3 linked regions of the Methylorubrum extorquens genome follow. The protein of the gene in region 1 interacts with the protein of each later gene in a pairwise test. Links are inferred from orthologs where the notes say so. Each region holds a gene or a part of one and is shown in the gene's direction. Other genes may lie near its edges.

Region 1 (6,339 bases):
TGGCTGATCTTCTGGGCGAGCCGCGTCTCGGCGAGGTCGCGCACCTGCGTCAGCGGGATCGTCGCGGAGGTGAGCGCCAGGGTCAGCACGGGCGCGTCGGCCGGGTTGACCTTGGCGTAGATCGGCGGCGCCGGAAGGTCGGTCGGCAGCAGGTTGCCGGCCGCATTGATCGCGGCCTGGACCGACTGCTCGGCGATGTCGAGCGGGATGTCGAGGTTGAACTGGAGGGTGATGACCGACGCCCCCGCCGAACTCTGCGAGGACATCTGGTTCAGATTGGCCATCTGGCCGAATTGCCGCTCCAGCGGCGCGGTGACCGCCGAAGTCATCACCTCCGGGCTGGCACCGGGATAGAACGTCTGCACCTGAATCGTCGGGTAATCGACGGCGGGCAGCGCCGAGACCGGCAGGTTCAGGTAGGAGACCGCGCCGACGATCAGGATCGCCAGCATCGACAGCGTCGTCGCGACGGGCCGCAGGATGAAGAGGCGGGACGGATTCATGGCCGCATCCCGCTACGGTGCCGGGCGCCGGCGTCCCCGGCGCTCCTGGCTACCCGGATTCGCGCCGTCGGCGGAAGCCGCGGGCGTCGTCGGAAGCGTCGCACCGGGGGCGCCTGCTGCCGGTGCGCCGGCCTGGGGTCCGGGGGTCTGGCCGACGACGCGCACCGGCGCACCCTCGCGCAGGCGATCGGTGCCGTCTGTGACGACGCGGTCGCCCGCCGTGAGGCCGGTGAGCACCACCGTGTTCACCCCATCGGTCTCGCCGGTCTTGATCGGGCGCACGGTGACCTTCTCGTCACCGTCCATCAGGTAGGCGTAGGTGCCCGGCGTGCCGCGCAGGATCGCGGCGTTGGGCACCAGGGCCGCGTTCCGGATCGTCTCGACGGTAAGGCGCGCGTTGACGAACTGGTTCGGGAACAGGCTCTCGTCCTCGTTCTCGAACATCGCCCGCAGCTTCACCGTGCCGGTCGTGGTGTCGATCTGGTTGTCCACCGTGTCGAGGCGGCCGACGGCGATCTCGTGCTGGTCGCTGCGGTCGTAGGCGCGCACGGTGAGCGTAGCGCCCGCGCGCACCCGGCGCATCACCCGCGCCACCTCGTCCTCCGGCAGAACGAACACCACCGAGATCGGACGCAACTGCGTGACGACGACGATGTTGGTCGAGCCGGCAGTGATGTAATTGCCGAGATCGACCTGCCTCAGGCCGACCCGGCCCTCCACCGGCGAGACGATCCGGGCATAGGTGAGGTTGAGCTTCTGCTGATCGACGAGCGCCTGGTCGGCCGCGACTGTGCCCTCGTTCTGCTTCACCAGGGCAGCCTGGGTGTCGACGTTCTGCTTCGAGATCGAATCCTGGCGGTTCAGGGTCTGGTAGCGCTGGAGATCGAGCTTCGAGTTCTGCAGCAACGCCTGATCGCGGGCGAGCTGGCCCTGATACTGGGCGAGCAACGCCTCGTAGGGCCGCGGATCGACCTGGGCGAGGAAATCGCCCTCCTTCACCATCTGGCCCTCGCGAAAGCCGATCTTGGTGAGGTAGCCGTTGATCTGCGAGCGGATCGAGACGGTGGCGAGCGGCGTCACCGTGCCGAGGCCCTGGAGCACGACCGGCATGTCGCCGGTCACGATCGGTGCGACGCCGACCGCCTGCTTCATGTCGGCCGGCCGTCCGCCGTGACCGGGACGGCCGCCGCCCGGCGCCTGTGCCGTCTCCTCGGCCGGCTTCTGCCGGGCGTCGTAGGTGCGGTGAGCGACAGCGCCGGCCCCGCCGAGGATCAGCAGCGCGAGCATCCAGCGGCCGAACTTGCGGCGCCGGCGGACCGGCGCGGTCGTCACCGGGTCCGCGGTCCGGTATTCCCGGGCGGTCTCCCTGCGTATCGGCGAACTCTCGTTCATCCCTCACACACTCATCGGCGACAGCACGGCCAGACACCGCGGGCCGGCCCGGGGTCACGATCCGGCCGGCGGAGGATCCATCCGGCTCGAACCCGTTTCGGACAAGGCGGGCGGACTTGGTACGGCCGGCGAGCCTCGCCGGTCATTGCGGTCTTCCTACGGCGGCGACGTTTCCAGCGTGTTGCTGCCCGTCGGCGCAGCCTGCGACTGATAGAGGCGCATCACGTCGCGAAACGACGCATCGGCCGGCGTGACCGGCAGCGTAAGACGCAAGGTAAGGCCCAGAACACCCGACACGACGGCGAGCAGCAGGCAAGTTCCCAGACGCATGATCCGCCGATGGTGACAGCGCCGCCGCAAGGACGTGCACCGGCTGATCGGACACGAAAAAGGCCGCCGTGTCGAGCGGCGGCCTTTTTCATGAAGCACGACCGGACCGGCCTGCCACATCCAAGAAACGAGGGGGCGAAGTCCCTTGAGCGCGGCGGCCGGTCCGACCGTGGGGTGAACATGCGCTTACGACTGATGATCGTCAACATTCGTCACCCCTCCGACGCAGCGCAAAAACGGGATTTCGCGGTTCATTCGCAAACTCGTGTGCGTGAGCGCACGCTGCGCAGACGACACGCCGACGTTCTCGACAAGGTTCGACAGGACGCCTCTTGTCTTCGCAGATGGCGATACCAAGCGCAGCCCTGCTCTCTTCTCCATTCCATCTTATCGGGAGCACTTGGAGCGGCCCGGTCTCTCTGCGAAGACATCGCTCATGAGTCTCGCCGCGAATCGCATCCCCCCGCTCACCGGCCATCCCGTCTTCGCCGAGTTGCCGGAAACCGTGTTCGAATCGATGTCGCGGCTCGCGCGGCAGCACGGGGCGATCAATCTCGGCCAGGGCTTTCCCGACGGTCAGGGGCCCGACGACGTGCGCGCCGCCGCGGCACGGGCGCTGGAGAGTGTCAGCAACCAATACCCGCCGATGATGGGGCTGCCCTCGCTCCGCTCGGCCGTCGCCGCCCATTACCGGCACCACCAGGGTCTCGACCTCGATCCGGAGCGCGAGGTGATGGTGACCTCGGGCGCGACCGAGGCGCTGGCCGGCGCGCTGATGGCGCTGGTTCGGCCGGGCGACGAGGTCGTGCTGTTCGAACCGATGTACGACGCCTACCTGCCGCTGGTGCGGCGGGCCGGCGGTGTGCCGCGCTACGTCACGCTCAAGCCGCCGCATTTCCGGATCGAGGCGGCGGCTTTGGCCGAGGCGTTCTCCGAGCGCACGCGGATCGTTCTGCTGAACAACCCGCTCAACCCGAGCGCTACCGTCTTCGAACCCGACGACCTCGCCCTGCTCGCGGATTTCTGCCAGCGCTTCGACGCGGTGGCGATCTGCGATGAGGTCTGGGAGCATGTGATCTTCGATGGCCGGCGCCACCGGCCCCTGATGGCACAGCCGGGCATGCGCGAGCGGACGGTGAAGATCGGCTCGGCCGGCAAGATCTTCAGCCTCACCGGCTGGAAGGTTGGGTTCGTGATGGCGGCCGAGCCGCTGATGCGGGTGCTGTCGCGGGCGCACCAGTTCCTCACCTTCACCACACCGCCGAACCTTCAGGAGGCGGTCGCCTACGGCCTGGCCAAGGACGACGCATACTTCGAGGGTATGCGGGCTGACCTCGCCCGCTCCCGCGACCGGCTGGCGTCGGGGCTGTCCGAGATCGGCTTCACGGTGCTGCCGAGTGCCGGTACCTACTTCCTCACCGTCGATATCGCGGGACTCGCCGCCGACGACGTCGCCTTCTGCGAGCAGATCGTGACCGAGCACGGTGTCGCGGCGATCCCCGTCAGTGCATTCTACGAGGGAGGCGGCGTGACGAATCTCGCGCGCTTCTGCTTTGCCAAGACGGACGCCACCCTCGATGCGGCGGTCGAACGCTTGGCAGGATTATTCCGCGAGACGTGAACGACCGCGCGATCCGCTTCCTTGTGCAACGGTTGGGCCGGGGCCACATCGTCGCCATGAGCACCTCCGTTCACACCTCCGATAAGGTCTTTCGCGAGTCTGCCGCCGCGGCGCAGCTGCGCCGCCTCACCGATACCAGCACGGAGGCGAGCCTCCTGCGCCTGGAGCAGCTCGCCCACCTGATGGACTCGGCCTTCCTCGTGCCGGGCATCAACCGCCGCGTGGGTCTCGACGCGGTGATCGGTCTCGTCCCCATCCTCGGCGACATCGCGGGCATGGCGATCGCCTCGTACATCGTCTACGAGGCGAAACGGCTCGGCGCGCCGCGCTGGCTCGTCTGGCGCATGATGGGCAACGTCGCCATCGACGGTGCGGTGGGCTCGGTGCCGCTGGCCGGCGACCTGCTCGACGCGGCCTTCAAGGCGAACCGCCGCAACGTGCGTCTTCTGCGTCGCCATCTGGAGCGCAAGGGTGCGCTGCGGCCGAGCGAGATCGAGGGCACCGCGGTTCGGCTCGACTGAGCCGGCATCGGCCGCCCGAGCGTAAGGGTTGGAGCCGATGAACGAGCACCTGCGACCCGTACCCGATGCGGTGCCCGTCACCGCGCCGGGCAACGCGCCGCAGATGCAGCCTCTGCCGACCGCCACCCGCCGCGGTCTGTCGCCGCTCAACCGTCGGCGGCTCGCGAATTTCCGGGCCAACCGTCGCGGGTATTGGTCGGCGGTGATCTTCGCCGTGCTGTTCGTGCTGAGCCTGTTCGCCGAACTCATTGCCAACGATCGCCCGATCGTGATGCAGTACAAGGGCGAGTGGCTGTTTCCCGTCCTGGTCGATTACCCGGACGAGAAGTTCGGCGGCTTCCTGGCCCAGACCGATTACCGGGCGCCCGAGACGCGCAAGGAGATCGAGGAGAACGGCTGGGTGCTCTGGCCGCCCATCCCTTACGCCGACAACACATTCATGCGGGACTTGCCGACCCCGGCCCCCTCGCCGCCGACCTGGATGCTGAGCGACGACGAGTGCCGCCCGGTCGCCGAGCGCGCGGGAGTCAAGGCCGAGGGGCGCGAACTCGGCTGTCGTGACATCGAGTGGCACTGGCTGGGCACCGACAACGCCACGCGGGACGTGCTGGCGCGCGTCATCTACGGCTTCCGCATCTCGATCCTGTTCGGCCTCGTACTCGCCGGCGTCTCGTCGGTCATAGGCGTGATCGCGGGGGCGGTGCAGGGCTATTTCGGCGGCTGGACCGACCTGATCTTCCAACGGATTATCGAGATCTGGGGCGCGATCCCGACGCTCTACCTCATCATCATCATGTCGGCCTTCCTCGTGCCGAGCTTCTTTACCCTGCTCGGCATCCTCACGCTGTTCTCGTGGACGGCGCTGGTCGGCGTGGTGCGCGCAGAATTCCTGCGCGCGCGGAATTTCGAATACGTGCGCGCGGCCCGCGCCCTCGGCCTGTCGAACGTGCGCATCATGACGCGCCACCTTCTGCCCAACGCCATGGTGGCGACGCTGACCTTCCTGCCGTTCATCCTCAACGGCTCGGTCACGACCCTAACCTCGCTCGACTATCTCGGCTTCGGCCTGCCGCCGGGCTCCCCCTCGCTCGGTGAGCTGCTGGCGCAGGGCAAGGACAACATCAACGCGCCCTGGCTCGGGCTCACCGGCTTCTTCGTGGTGGCGACGATGCTGAGTTTGCTCGTCTTCGCGGGCGAGGCGGTGCGCGACGCGTTCGATCCGCGCAAGACCTTCGGCTGAATCGCGTCAGCGCCGCGCCTCGTCGCTGCCCGGCGGCCCGCGCCAGCCGGTCTCGACGGTGAAGCCGGCGCTGCGGGTGGCGAGGGAATCACCGCCGACATGGGCGAGGTAGGTCCCGGCCTCGACCACGAGCGTGCCGTCCGGCTCGTGGTAGCCGACGTCGCGCGCCGGCACGCGGAAGCTCGCGACCCCGGTCTCGCCCGAGGAAAGGTCGAGGAGCGCAACGCCCTTCAGCAGCCGCTTCGGCCGGCTGCGGCTCGCCACCGGTTGGCCGAGATAGAGCTGCGCCACCGCCCGGCCCGGCCGCGTGCCGTAATTGGTGACCGACGCGCGCACCTCGAGCACCGCATCGTAGCGATCCCCGACGCCGACGCGCGGCGTCACGATCTCCGGCTCGCCATATGCGAAGCGGGTATAGGAGAGGCCGTAGCCGAACGGGAACAGCGGCAGCGGCGATTCGTCGGCGTAGCCCATGGTCCAGCGCGAGCCGGGGATGTGCGGGCGCCCGCCCGGCAGGGTGTCGTAGGTCAGCGGCAATTGCCCGACCGTGCGCGGCCATGAGACCGGCAGTCGACCCGCCGGGTTGGCGTCGCCGAACAGCGTCTCGGCCACCGCCGGCCCGCCCTCGGTGCCCGAGAGCCACGCCATCAGCACCGCCTGCGCCTGCCCAAGGGCATCCCTGAGTTCGGTCGGGCGCCCCCCGACCACGACGAGCGCGACCGGCTTGCCGGC
Region 2 (7,475 bases), 1.5 Mb from region 1 along the record:
CACCCTCTCCGGCGGGCAGTTCCAGCGCGCCCTGTTCGCCCGGCTGATCCTGCAGGACGCGCGGATCATCCTGCTCGACGAGCCCTTCACGGGCATCGACGAGCGCACCACCGCCGACCTGCTGACTCTGATCCGCGGCTGGCACCGCGAGGGCCGGACCGTGGTCGCGGCCCTGCACGACCTCGGTCAGGTGCGCGCGCATTTCGCCTCGACCCTCGTTCTGGCCCGCCGGCCCATCGCCTGGGGGCCGACGCGCGAAGTGCTGACGCCGCCGGTGCTGGCCCGGGCGCTGCGCCTGTCGGAAGCCTGGGACGAGGCGGCCGCGATCTGCCGCCATGACGCACACGAGCATGACGCGCACGAGGCGCATCATGGGACGGACCACGGAGGCTCCGCGGAGCCGCAGGTTCCGGGGCACAGCCACAGCCACGATCATCACGAGCACGGCCATCATGATCACGACCATGGCCGCGCGCATCACGGGGCCGTCTCGTGACGCTTGCCGATCTGCTTGATTTCCTGATCGGCCCCTTCGTCGAGTTCGGCTTCATGCGCCGGGCGCTCGCCGGGTGCCTCGCCCTATCGCTGTCGGCGCCGCCGCTCGGGGTCTTCCTGATGCTGCGCCGGATGAGCCTGATGAGCGAGGCGATGAGCCACGCTATCCTGCCCGGCGCCGCCGCGGGCTTCCTCGTCGCCGGGCTGTCGCTGCCGGCGATGACGCTGGGCGGACTCGTGGCCGGACTCGCGGTGGCTTTGGCCGCCGGGCTCGTCACCCGCTCGACCGTGCTGAAGGAGGATGCGAGTCTGGCCGCCTTCTACCTGATCTCGCTGGCGGGCGGGGTGTTCCTCGTGTCGCTGCGCGGCTCGCAGGTCGATCTGCTGCACATCCTGTTCGGCACCGTGCTGGCGCTCGACGACGACGCGCTCACGCTGCTCGGCGGTATCAGTAGCCTCACACTGGTCGCGCTCGCCCTGCTCTACCGCCCGCTGGTGATCGAGTGCGTCGATCCGCTGTTCCTGCGCACCGTCAGCCGCGCCGGCGGCCCTGTGCACTCGGCCTTCCTCGCGCTGGTGGTGGTCAACCTCGTCGGAGGGTTCCAAGCGCTCGGCACGCTGCTGGCGGTCGGCCTGATGCTGCTGCCGGCGATCACCGCCCGGTTCTGGGCCGCCGACCTGTCGGGCCTGATCCCCGTGGCGATGCTGGTCTCGATGCTCTCCAGCGTGACCGGCCTGCTCGTCTCCTACCATGCCGGCATCCGGCTCCCGACCGGGCCGGCGATCGTGCTGGCAGCGGGCGCGCTCTACCTCGTCTCGATGCTGGTCGGCCCCCGCGGGGGCCTGCTCCACCGCCTCGTACGGCGGCGTCACTTGGAGGCGTGAGGCGAATCGCGCGGCGATCCGATGCGTGAGGGCGCTTGAAGGGCCGATTCGCCGATGGCTACCGTGGCGCCGGCAACACATCGTTCACCATTCCATCGCGTCGTTCGGTCCCGAGGCTTTACACAGAACAAAACAGGAACAAAGATCGCTCCATCAACAGGGAGTGAAAGCGATGACCAAGCGTGTGCTCTTCACCAGCCTCGTCGAGTTCACCGCCTTTGGCCTGCTCTTCGGAGCGGTCGCGCTCTGGGCGGTAGCCTTGGCGCCGATCCATTAAGGGTTCGCATTCGAGCGCTGTTTGTTCCGGCATCGGCTGCGTTGCTCACAGGAAAGGGCACCGGGCCGGTGTTTTCGGCCCGCCCCGGCGATCCGCACGGCGTCGGGCGCGAAGAGCGGTGGATATCGGGCGTGGTGCGGCGCCTTGGTGACAGACTCGGAAGGCATGGAGCGGCGATCTTAGCGGGCTCCGAGCAGGGTCCTTCATGGCGCGCACACTCAAAGAGGTCGGCTTCGTCCACCTCCATGTCCACTCGTCCTACTCGCTGCTCGAAGGCGGCGTGAAGGCGGGCGATCTCGTCAAGGCGGCCGCGGCCGACCGGCAGCCCGCGCTCGCGCTCACCGACACCAACAACCTGTTCGGGGCGCTGGAATTCTCCGAATACGCCGCCAAGGCCGGAATCCAGCCGATCGCCGGCCTCCAGCTCACGGTGTGCTTCGAGGCGCCGGACCCGATGGCGCGGATGCCGCAGGCCGGCTGCGCCAACATCGTACTGCTCGCCCAGGACGAGACCGGCTACGGCAACCTCCTGCGGCTCGGCAGCCGGGCCCATTTCGACGGCCCGCTCGGCGCCGCGCCCAACCTCGCCGTCTCGGCACTCGAGGGCAACGTCGAGGGACTGATCGGCCTGACCGGCGGGCTCACGGGGCCCCTCGACACCAGCCTGCGCGCCGGCCGCGCCGATCAGGCCGCGCGCCGCCTGGAAATCCTGAAGGGGGCGTTCGGCGAGGAGCGCCTCTACGTCGAGATCCAGCGCCACGGCCTCGACGACGAACGCGCGGTCGAGCGCGAATTGCTGCGGCTCGCCGACACGAACGGCCTCGGCATCGTCGCGACGAACGAGCCGTTCTTCGCCAAGCCCGGCGATTACGACGCCCACGACGCGCTGCTCGCCATCGCCGAGGGCCGCCTCGTCTCCGACGAGCGCCGCCGTCGCCTCACCCCGCGTCACGCCTTCACCACGCGCACCGCGATGATGGAGCTGTTCCGCGATCTGCCGGACGCGCTCGCAGCCTCCGTCGAGATCGCCATGCGCTGCGCCGTTCGGGCGCGCACCCGCAAACCCATCCTGCCGAACTTCGCCAGCGTCGCCGCGGGCGAGGCCCCGCCCATGGCCGAGGTGCTGGCCGAGGCCGCCGAGGCGCCGGTTCAGGCGGTGGCCGCCGACGAGCCGACCGAGTTGTGCCGTCAGGCCGAGGCCGGGCTGGAGCTGCGCTTGAAGCAGCACGGCACCGCCCCCGGTTTCACCGAGGAGGATTACCGCGCGCGGCTGAAGTTCGAGCTCGATGTCATCGTCAAGATGAAGTTCCCAGGCTACTTCCTGATCGTCTCGGACTTCATCAAGTGGGCCAAGGACCACGACATCCCCGTCGGACCCGGCCGCGGCTCGGGCGCGGGCTCCCTGGTGGCGTGGTCGCTCCTCATCACCGATCTCGATCCGCTTCGGTTCGGCCTGCTGTTCGAGCGCTTTCTGAACCCTGAGCGCGTCTCGATGCCGGACTTCGACATCGACTTCTGCGTCGAGGGCCGCGAGCGGGTGATCCGCTACGTGCAGCAGCGCTACGGCGAGCGGCAGGTCGGGCAGATCATCACCTTCGGTACCCTGCTCGCCCGCGGCGTGCTGCGCGACGTCGGCCGCGTGCTGGAAATGCCCTACGGGCAGGTCGACAAGCTGACCAAGCTCGTGCCGCAGAACCCGGCCAACCCCGTGACGCTGGCCCAGGCGATCGAGGGCGAGCCGAAGCTCCAGCAGGCGATCGAGGAGGAGCCGATCGTCGCCCGCCTCGTCGAGATCTCGAAGAAGCTCGAAGGCCTGCACCGCCACGCCTCGACCCACGCCGCCGGCGTGGTGATCGGCGACCGGCCCCTCGAAGAGCTGGTGCCGCTCTACCGAGACCCGAAGACGGGCATGCGGGTGACCCAGTTCAACATGAAGTGGGTCGAGCAAGCCGGCTTGGTGAAGTTCGACTTCCTCGGCCTCAAGACCCTGACGATGCTGCGTTGCTGCACCGACCTCTTGAAGCAGCGCGGCATCGAGGTCGATCTCGCCCAGATCCCGCTCGACGACAAGAAAACCTACGAGCCGATGGGCCGGGGCGAGACCGTTGCGGTGTTCCAGGTGGAATCCGCCGGCATGCGCAAGGCGCTCTGCGAGATGCAGGCCGACCGCCTGGAGGACATCATCGCGCTGGTGGCGCTCTACCGGCCGGGCCCGATGGCCAACATCCCGGTCTATTGCGAGCGCAAGCTCGGGCGCGACGCCGGCAACGAGGCCTCTTGGTACTCACACCCGATGCTGGAGCCGATCCTGAAGGAGACCTTCGGGATCATCGTCTACCAAGAGCAGGTGATGGAGGTCGCCAAGGTTCTGGCCGGCTACACCCTGGGCGAGGCCGACATGCTCCGCCGCGCCATGGGCAAGAAGATCAAAGCGGAGATGGACGCCCAGCGCGACCGCTTCGTGAAGGGCTGCCTCGACAGCGGAATCGCGCAGGCGAAGGCCAACGAGATCTTCGACCTACTCGCGAAGTTCGCGGATTACGGCTTCAACAAGTCCCACGCGGCGGCCTACGCGCTGGTGACCTACCAGACCGCCTATCTCAAGGCGAACCATCCGGTCGAGTTCCTGGCCGCGGCCATGACGCTCGACATCGACAACACCGACAAGCTCGCCGAATTCCGCCAGGACGCGCAGCGCCTGAAGATCACCGTCGAGCCGCCCTCGGTGAACACCTCCGGCGTGGTGTTCGACGTGGATAAGGGGCGCATCCTCTACGCGCTCGCCGCGATCAAGGGCGTCGGCCGCGCGGCGGTGGAATCGATCGTCGCCGCCCGCGGCGACACACCGTTCAAGGACCTCGCCTGTTTCGCCCGGCGCCTGAACCCGCGCCACGTCAACAAGCGCACGCTGGAGAACCTGATCGCGGCCGGGGCGCTCGACTGCATCGAGCCGGACCGGGCGCGGGCCTGGGCCGCGGTCGAGCCGATGATGAAGATGGCCCAGGGCGCGGCCGAGGCCGAGACCTCGGGCATCACCGACATGTTCGGCGGCGTCGCTTCGGTGGATGTGGCGTTGCGCATCCCAGCCCACGAGTTCTGGACCCACACCGACAAGCTGAAGCGCGAATGCGACGCCATCGGCTTCTTCCTCTCGGGCCATCCGCTCGACGAGTACGGACCGATCCTCGAAAAGCTGCGGGTCCAGTCCTGGGCCGATTTCTGCCGGGGGGTGCGGGCGGGCACGGCCAGCGTGGGCCGCATCGCCGCCTCGGTGCTCGACCGCTCGGAGCGGCGCACCAAGAGCGGCAACAAGCTCGGCATCGTCATCCTCTCGGACCAGACCGGGCATTTCGAGGCGATCATCTTCTCCGAGGGGCTCAACCAGTACCGCGACATCCTCGAACCCGGCCGGCCGCTGGTGCTGACGATCCAGGCCAACCTGGAGGGCGAGGACGTGCGCGCCCGCATCACCACCGCCGAGCCGCTCGATCAGGCCGCCGCCCGCCACCAGAAGGGCATGCGCATCTTCCTGCGCGACGACCGCGCCTTGAGTTCGGTGCAGCAGCGCCTGACCCTGCGCGGCGAGGGCGAGGTCTCGCTGATCCTCATTCTCGACGGCGGCGAGCGCGAGGTCGAGGTGCGCCTGAAGGACCGCTATCAGGCGACCCCGCAAGTCGCGGGGGCGCTGCGCGCCGTGCCGGGGGTGGTTCAGGTCGAGGTGAACTGAGCGGGCCGCCCCCTTCATCCGCCGGTAACCAATCCGATCACGTCTGCAAGATAGTGGCGTTGCAGCACCTTTCGTGCCTCACCGCCGCCACAGCTCGGTGATTCTGCCAAAGTATGGTTCGGCCAAGCATAAGATGCCGGGCGGGCGTTCCCGTGGGTGGAACACGCCCGGCTCCGCGGCGCGGCCGAAGCCCTGTGATTGCCGCGGCGCCGCGTGTGGCCGCCGCCTGATGGAGTGTGGGATGACCGGACACGGTTTGAGACTGGTGGCGGTTGCCGCCCTGATGGGGCTGGCCGGCACGGCGCAGGCGGCGCAGTGCGGCAACAGCGCCGCCGGCTTCGAGGCCTGGAAGGACGAGTTCGCCGCCGAGGCCAAGGGCCGGGCGAGCCCGGCCTCCCTCGCGGCGCTCGCCAACACCTCCTACTCCACCGCGACCATCTCGGCGGATCGCGGCCAGAAGAGCTTCAAGCTCTCCCTCGACCAGTTCCTGGCCAAGCGCGGCGGCAACGTCATCGTCTCCCGCGGGCGCACCCTCAAGGCTCAGAACGCGGCGCTCTTCGCCTCGATCGAGCAGCGCTACGGCGTGCCGCCGGGCCCGCTTCTGGCGATCTGGGGCATGGAAACCGGCTTCGGCGCGGTGAAGGGCAACGTCAACACCCTCTCGGCGGTGGCGACGCTGGCCTACGATTGCCGCCGCTCGGCCTACTTCACCGATCAGCTCTACGCAGCGCTCAAGCTCGTCGACAGCGGGGTGCTCACCTCCGCCACCCGCGGTGCGGCCCACGGCGAGGTCGGCCACACCCAGTTCCTGCCGAAAAACGTCCTGACCTACGGCGTCGGCGGCAGCCTCGACAGCGCGCCGGTCGCGCTGAACTCCACCGCCAACTTCCTGAAGGGTCACGGCTGGCAGCGCGGCGCGGGCTACCAGCCCGGCGAGCCGAACTTCGCCGCGATCCAGGGCTGGAACGCCGCCGGCGTCTACCAGCGCGCCATCGCGCTCCTCGGCGCCCGGATCGACGGGCAGTAATCTTCCGTCACTGCGAGCGGAGCGAAGCCGTCCACGGCGCGGCCCTTTCCGGAAAGGTCGCGCCCTGGATCACTTCGGCGGGCAGACTGTCCGCCTCGCCGGCAGGCGCTCGGCCACGAGCGCCTGGAGCGACCACAGGTGCCGATCGTGGATGCCGAGCCGGGCGCAGGCCTCCACGGTGCGGAACAGATACTCGGCGCTCGGGCCCAGATGCCCGCAGGCCGCGGCGATCTTGTCCGCGATCTCGGTGTCGGAGAGGCGGCCGGTGTAGCGGTCGCTCTGCCGGTTCACCATGAAGGTCAGCGCCATGACCGGCCCGGTCTCCGTCTCGACGGTGACCCAGCGGCCCTCGTAGCCCTTGCCCTTCATCTCCCGCCGCCAGACCGGCATCAGGATGCCATGCGGGTCGGCATCGTCCAGGCGGAGGGCGACGCCGCGGCAGATCCCGCCCCGGTCGAGCCCCAGCACCAAGCCCGGATTCTCCGGCGTGCCGCGAAACCGCCGCTGCAGCAGGCAGAACCGGCGATGCCAGCCCCGCAGCGTGCCGAGCCGCTGCTCGGTAAAGGCGAATTCCGGGTTCCACAGCAGCGAGCCATAGGCGAACACCCATAGCCCGCCCTCGGGTGCGGCGCGACGGGTCAGCATCGCCGCGAGTTCGGGCGCGAGGTCGGCGTCGGAGAGCAGCGTCAGCGCGTCCGGGTCGTCGGGAACGGTGTCGGGATGGGCACGGGCGATCAGGTCGAGGGAGAGCGACAGGGAACGAGAGGCCATCGGGCCGGAACGGACCATTTTTGGGCAGGCGCGCGCAACCCCCTTCAGCCCCCCGGCATGTCCAGCTCCGAAAACGGCTCGCTGCGATGCCCCTCGCAGGTCTCCTCCTCGTCCCGCAGGACGGTGAGCGCCCCGGCCTCCTCCCGCACCACGAGCTTGGGCCGTTCCGGCTTGCCGAAGGTGCGTCCGCTCATCCGGGTCGAGATGCAGTAAAGCTGGCGCCCGCCATCCTCGAACGGGCCGGCGATCCGGCTATGCGCGAACCGCACCGGGATCAGCGAGACCGAACCGAA
Region 3 (6,307 bases), 1.9 Mb from region 1 along the record:
CAGCGTCATCGATCTCACCCGCCACCACGCCCTCGACGTATGGATCGGCGCCTTCGTGCCGCTGGCGAGCTTCGCCCTGTTCCACCTCGTGACGATCTTCCCGATCGCGTGGCTCGCCCTGTCGAGCGAGCGTTCCGCGGGCGACTTCCTGATGGTGCAGTTTTCCGGCGCCCTCGTCTGCGCCGGCGCCGTTGCCGCTTCCGGCCTGATCGCCGACCAGATCGGACGCCGCAACATCCTGCTCATCAGCGCCGGCCTGATCGCCGTGTTCGCCTGCGGCAGCATCCTGGCCCCGCTGATCTTCGGCGAGAACGCCATCGGCCAGACGATCTACGTCAATATCGGCTTCATGCTGCTCGGCCTGTCCTACGGCCAGACCGCCGGCGCCGTGACCTCCCGGCTCGGGGCGCGCTACCGCTACACCGGGGCGGCGCTCACCTCCGACCTCGCCTGGCTGTTCGGAGCGGGTTTCGCTCCCCTCGTGGTGCTGTACCTCTCCACCGAGTACGGGCTCGCGATGGTCGGCGTGTACCTGCTGTCGGGCGCGCTGGCGACGCTGCTCGCGCTCGCCCTCGACCGGTCTGAGATGCGCCAGATGTGAGTTTTGCCCCGCGGGCGGAGAATCCGTCTCGCCGCGGGACCGAGAACGCTTTCCGCCGAACGACGACTGCCGGCTCGGTGAGACAAAGCGCGCCACAACACGATCCCGGATACGCCGAGCCGACACCGTCGGCTCGGCGTATCCGGAGAGAAACGAACCGCCGCCACGCGGGAAGTCACCCGCGCGGCCCTTGCGATGGAACGAAGATTCGTGGCCATGACCGCCGACCGTTCATTGAGAGCCCGTGCCGGGGCCGGCTCCGCGGGCCGGATCCTGCGGGGTCTCGTCCTCCTGCCGCTGTTCGGCCTGCTCGCCGGCTGCAACCTCGTGGTGATGCAGCCCTCCGGCGACATCGCCATGCAGCAGCGCAACCTCGTCCTCGCCTCGACGGGGCTGATGCTGCTCATCATCATCCCGGTGATCGTGCTGACCCTGCTGTTCGCGTGGCGTTACCGCGCGTCGAACACGGCGGCCCGCCACGACCCCGACTGGGACCACTCGACCGGGCTCGAAGTGGTGATCTGGACCGCGCCGCTGATGATCATCATCGCGCTCGGCGCGCTGACCTGGATCAGCACCCACACCCTCGATCCGTTCCGGCCGCTCTCGCGCATCGAGCCGGGCAAGCCGATCGCGGCGGAGGTGAAGCCGCTGGAGGTGCAGGTCGTCGCCCTCGATTGGAAGTGGCTGTTCTTCTACCCCGAGTACAACGTCGCGACGGTCAACGAACTGGTCGCGCCGGTGAACCGGCCGATCAACTTCAAGATCACCGCCGCATCGGTGATGAACGCTTTCTACATCCCCGCGCTCGCCGGCATGATCTACGCGATGCCCGGCATGCAGACGCAGCTCCACGCCGTGATCAACAAGCCGGGCGCCTATGACGGGCTGTCGTCGCACTACAGCGGCACCGGCTTCTCGCGCATGACGTTCAAGTTCCACGGGCTCGAAGGCGACGGCTTCGACCAGTGGATTGCCAAAGTGAAGCAGCAGGGTTCGGAATTGAGCCGTGATGCCTATCTCGAACTCGAGCGCCCGAGCGAGCGCGTTCCCGTCACCTACTACGCCTCGTTTGCCGACGGCCTCTTCGGCAAGATCGTCGGCATGTGCGCCGTGCCCGGCAAGATGTGCATGCACGAGATGATGACCATCGACGCCAAGGGTGGCGCCGGCAAGGAAAGCCGAGAGAACGCCGAGCGGCTCCAGTACGACAACCGCCACACGCAGCGCGGCGACGAAGCCCCGGGGGCGACGACCCCGGCCTCGCACCGCGCGCCCAAGAGCGAGTCGCCCGACGGCGAGAAGAACCACGAGGGGAGCGGCCAAGGCCACTCCGCTCCCGACCAGACCAACAACTGATCCGTCGCCGCCTCAGGATTTACGGACGAGTTTCAACCCATGTTCGCAAACACGGACCTGCAGCACCTGCTGTTCGGGCGCCTCTCCCTGGAGGACATCCCGTTCCACGAACCGATCCTGCAAGTAACCTTCGCAGGCGTCGCCGTGGCCGGGATCGCGGTGCTCGCCGCCATCACCTATTTCCGCTTCTGGGGTCCGCTCTGGCGCGACTGGTTGACCTCGGTCGATCACAAGAAGATCGGCATCATGTACGTCATCCTGGCGCTCGTGATGCTGCTGCGCGGCTTTGCCGACGCGCTGCTGATGCGCTCGCAGCAGGCGATCGCGTTCGGTGCCAACGAAGGCTACCTGCCGCCGCACCACTACGATCAGATCTTCACGGCGCATGGCGTGATCATGATCTTCTTCGTGGCGATGCCCTTCGTCACCGGCCTGATGAACTACGTCGTGCCGCTGCAGATCGGCGCGCGCGACGTGGCCTTCCCGTTCCTGAACAACTTCTCGTTCTGGATGACGGTGTCGGGCGCGGCCACGATCATGATCTCGCTGTTCGTCGGTGAGTTCGCCCGCACCGGCTGGCTCGCCTACCCGCCGCTCTCGGGCGCGGACATGAGTCCGGGGGTCGGCGTCGATTACTACATCTGGGGCCTGCAGATCGCGGGCATCGGCACGACGCTGTCCGGCATCAACCTGGTCGCGACCATCGTGAAGATGCGCGCGCCCGGCATGTCGATGATGAAGCTGCCGATCTTCACCTGGACCTCGCTGTGCACCAACGTGCTCATCGTGGCCGCCTTCCCGATCCTCGCCGCCGTTCTCGCGCTGCTGAGCCTCGACCGCTACGTCGGCACGCACTTCTTTACGAACGACCTCGGCGGCAACCCGATGATGTACTTCAACCTCATCTGGATCTGGGGTCACCCGGAGGTCTACATCCTCATCCTGCCGGCCTTCGGCGTGTTCTCGGAGGTCACCTCGGCCTTCAGCGGCAAGCGCCTGTTCGGCTACACCTCGATGGTCTACGCGACCGTCGTCATCACGATCCTGTCCTACCTCGTGTGGCTGCACCACTTCTTCACGATGGGGTCGGGCGCGAGCGTGAACTCGTTCTTCGGCCTCACGACGATGATCATCTCGATCCCGACGGGCGCGAAGATCTTCAACTGGCTGTTCACGATGTACCGCGGCCGCATCCGCTTCGATGTGCCGATGCTCTGGACGGTCAGCTTCATGGTCACCTTCACCATCGGCGGCATGACCGGCGTGCTGCTCGCCGTGCCCCCGGCCGACTTCGTGCTCCACAACTCGCTGTTCCTGATCGCGCACTTCCACAACGTGATCATCGGTGGCGTGCTGTTCGGCATGTTCGCCGGCGTGAACTACTGGTTCCCGAAGGCCTTCGGCTTCAAGCTTGATGAGTTCTGGGGCAAAGTCAGCTTCTGGTTCTGGACCATCGGCTTCTACGTCGCCTTCATGCCGCTCTACGTGCTGGGCCTCATGGGCGTGACCCGCCGTGCCCAGCACTTCGACGATCCGTCTCTCCAGATCTGGTTCGTGATCGCCGCCATCGGCGCGGGTCTGATCGCCCTGGGCATCGGCGCGATGATCGTCCAGTTCGCGGTCTCGATCAAAAACCGCGAGAAGCTGCGCGACGTGACCGGCGATCCGTGGGAAGGCCGGACCCTCGAATGGGCCACCTCCTCGCCGCCACCGGACTACAACTTTGCCTTCACGCCCGTGGTGCATCGCCTCGACGCGTGGTGGGACATGAAGGCCCGCGGCTTCCAGCGGCCGCTCTCGGGCTACAAGCCGATCCACATGCCCAAGAACACCGCCACCGGCGTGATCCTGGGCATGGTCAGCATCGTCTTCTCCTTCGCGATGATCTGGTACATCTGGTGGCTCGCAGCCCTCACCTTCGTGGCGATGCTGGCGATCACGATCGGCCATACCTTCAACTATAACCGCGACTTCTACATCCCCGCCGAGACGGTCCGCCGGACCGAGCAGCGGCGGACCGAGGCGCTGGCGGCGCGGGTCTGAGCATTATGGCAACGCACGCGACCCACACCCTTGTCGGCGAACGGATGTCCGGCGCCGACGTGCCGGACTTCCTCGATCTCGAGGGCGAGCATCACCCGGAAGGGGGCACGATGCTCGGCTTCTGGATCTACTTGATGAGCGACTGCCTCATCTTCGCAGTCCTGTTCGCGACCTACGCCGTGCTCGGCCGCAGCTACGCGGCCGGGCCCTCGCCCAAGGACCTGTTCGACCTGCCGATCGTGGCGGTGAACACGTCGATGCTGCTGTTCTCCTCCATCACCTACGGCTTCGCCATGCTGGCGATGGAGAAGGACGATCTCGCCAAGACCCAACTCTGGCTCGCAATCACCGGCCTGTTCGGCGCGGCCTTCGTCGGGCTCGAACTCTACGAGTTCGCCCACCTGATCCACGAAGGCGCCACGCCCCAGCGCAGCGGCTTCCTGTCCGCGTTCTTCACCTTGGTCGGAACCCACGGCCTGCACGTCACCTTCGGCCTGATCTGGCTCGTCACGCTGATGATCCAGACCCGGCTCAAGGGCCTCGGGGCGGAGAACAAGCGCCGGCTGATGTGCCTGTCGATGTTCTGGCACTTCCTCGACGTCATCTGGATCGGCGTCTTCACCTTCGTGTACCTGATGGGAGTCCTGCAATGAGCGGGGCAGCACACGCCGACGATCACGGGCACGACGGCCATGGGCAGGACGCCCACGGCCACGGCTCCTTCAAAGACTACGTCACGGGCTTCGTGCTCTCCGTCATCCTGACGGCGATCCCGTTCTGGCTGGTGATGGGCGACGTGCTGGGCGACAAGCTCGTCACCGGCGTCGTCATCCTCGGCCTGGGTGCGGTGCAGATCGTGGTTCACATGATCTACTTCCTGCACATGAACACGAAGTCGGAGGGCGGCTGGACCTTCATGGCGCTGATCTTCACGATCACCCTCGTGGTCATCACGTTGTGCGGGTCGATCTGGGTCATGCACCACCTCAACACCAACATGATGCCGATCTCGGCCGAGGAGATGCGTCACGCTCCCTGACGCATCCCGCAAACTCGACGCTTCGACATCCGCCGCCCCGGCGACGGGTCGGCGGCGCCCGTTGCTCGTCCGGCTCGCCCTGATCCTGGCGGGCCTTGCGGTGACGGGCGTGTTCCTCGGCCTCGGCACGTGGCAGGTCGAGCGCCGGATCTGGAAGCTCGACCTGATCGACCGGGTCGAGGCCCGCATCCGTGCCGAGCCCGCGCCCGCACCGGGGCCGGAGGGATGGGCCGGCCTCACCGCCGCTTCCGCCGAATACCGGCGGGTCCGGCTCACCGGGCGCTTCGCCGACGATCGTGCCACCCTGGTTCAGGCGGTGACCGCGCGCGGCAGCGGCTTCTGGGTGCTGGTGCCGCTCGCAACCGACCGCGGCTTCACCGTCCTCGTCAACCGCGGATTCGTACCGACGGAGGCCCGCGAGCGCGCGGCCCGTGCCGCGGGTGAGCCGGATGGGGACAAGACGGTCACGGGCCTGTTGCGCCTGTCCGAGCCCGGCGGCGGCTTCCTGCGCCGCAACGATCCGGCGGCCGACCGCTGGTACTCCCGCGACGTCGCGGCTATCGCCGCCGCCCGCGGGATCGACGGCACGCCGAATGCGCTCGCGCCCTATTTCGTGGATGCCGATGCCGCGTCCAATCCCGGCGGCCTGCCGGTTGGCGGCCTCACGGTGGTGGCCTTCCACAACAACCATCTCGTCTACGCGCTGACTTGGTACGCCCTCGCGCTGATGACCGCCGCGGCCCTCATCTACGCCCTCAGGGAGTCTCGCAGGATGCCAAGTCGCTGACCGCCGTCCTATGCCGGTTCGACGGGATCTTCATGGGCAGCTGCGGCTCCCGGCCATTTGAAAATTATTTCGCACATTTTATCGCTGCACCTGTATCGATTGAACGGTTGAGGTTGTTAACCCTTCATACACCGGTCGCCGTCGCGATTCGCGGCGGCCCTGACCGCGCCGGATGAAGCGGGGAGCCGATATGGGAGTCGCCCTGCAGGGGCCTGAACGGGACGGACGTGATCGCCGGGATGGCGACGGATTCGCCCGTCGCGTACCCGAGCCGCTGGCAGATCTCATTGTTGCCATGGAGCGGACCCTTGTCGCGCTGGCAGGAGAGAGCGGCGGGCGCGACGAGTTGCATGCCCTGCGTAACTATCTCTCCGACCTGTGCGTCCTGACCCAGGAGACGCCGACGATCCGCCGGGCAGTGGACCGTCTCGTCCTGGCAGGCGACCGCCTCGGCGAGGCAGTGATTGCGCCGCGGGGC

What was found.
Region 2: the proteins of J2W78_RS16615 (region 1) and dnaE interact in binary tests that used the Escherichia coli proteins (3 or more experiments, as listed by UniProt). The link is inferred for Methylorubrum extorquens from one-to-one orthologs.
Region 3: the proteins of J2W78_RS16615 (region 1) and cyoB interact in binary tests that used the Escherichia coli proteins (3 or more experiments, as listed by UniProt). The link is inferred for Methylorubrum extorquens from one-to-one orthologs.

The regions. Positions count from the first base shown.
Region 1 is NZ_JALJXF010000001.1:3,517,673-3,524,011, forward strand. The notes cover bases 1,773-4,753. They hold J2W78_RS16615 (aminotransferase), read left to right. Parts: upstream 1,773-2,661; coding sequence 2,662-3,846; downstream 3,847-4,753. Other genes in these bases: J2W78_RS16605 (MdtA/MuxA family multidrug efflux RND transporter periplasmic adaptor subunit), read right to left, coding at 1,773-1,895; J2W78_RS16610 (hypothetical protein), read right to left, coding at 2,052-2,225; J2W78_RS16620 (DUF4112 domain-containing protein), read left to right, coding at 3,843-4,367; J2W78_RS16625 (ABC transporter permease), read left to right, coding at 4,405-4,753. Also shown: J2W78_RS16600 (MdtB/MuxB family multidrug efflux RND transporter permease subunit), read right to left, coding at 1-503; more of J2W78_RS16605, read right to left, coding at 516-1,772; more of J2W78_RS16625, read left to right, coding at 4,754-5,607; J2W78_RS16630 (glycoside hydrolase family 3 N-terminal domain-containing protein), read right to left, coding at 5,614-6,339. UniProt on the Escherichia coli protein: Shows aminotransferase activity with methionine and histidine as substrates, and to a lesser extent also with phenylalanine.
Region 2 is NZ_JALJXF010000001.1:4,976,987-4,984,461, reverse strand. Bases 1,468-5,584 are described here. They hold dnaE (DNA polymerase III subunit alpha), read left to right. Parts: upstream 1,468-1,862; coding sequence 1,863-5,384; downstream 5,385-5,584. In the rest of the region: zinc ABC transporter ATP-binding protein AztA, read left to right, coding at 1-496; J2W78_RS23195 (metal ABC transporter permease), read left to right, coding at 493-1,380; J2W78_RS23185 (lytic murein transglycosylase), read left to right, coding at 5,626-6,411; J2W78_RS23180 (gamma-glutamylcyclotransferase), read right to left, coding at 6,481-7,182; J2W78_RS23175 (hypothetical protein), read right to left, coding at 7,227-7,475. UniProt on the Escherichia coli protein: DNA polymerase III is a complex, multichain enzyme responsible for most of the replicative synthesis in bacteria. This DNA polymerase also exhibits 3' to 5' exonuclease activity. The alpha chain is the DNA polymerase catalytic subunit.
Region 3 is NZ_JALJXF010000001.1:1,599,414-1,605,720, forward strand. Bases 1,553-4,501 are described here. They hold cyoB (cytochrome o ubiquinol oxidase subunit I), read left to right. Parts: upstream 1,553-1,999; coding sequence 2,000-4,003; downstream 4,004-4,501. Other genes in these bases: cyoA (ubiquinol oxidase subunit II), read left to right, coding at 1,553-1,960; cyoC (cytochrome o ubiquinol oxidase subunit III), read left to right, coding at 4,048-4,501. Also shown: J2W78_RS07600 (MFS transporter), read left to right, coding at 1-601; more of cyoA, read left to right, coding at 818-1,552; more of cyoC, read left to right, coding at 4,502-4,656; cyoD (cytochrome o ubiquinol oxidase subunit IV), read left to right, coding at 4,653-5,042; J2W78_RS07625 (SURF1 family protein), read left to right, coding at 5,104-5,829; J2W78_RS07630 (hypothetical protein), read left to right, coding at 6,125-6,307. UniProt on the Escherichia coli protein: Cytochrome bo(3) ubiquinol oxidase is the terminal enzyme in the aerobic respiratory chain of E.coli that predominates when cells are grown at high aeration.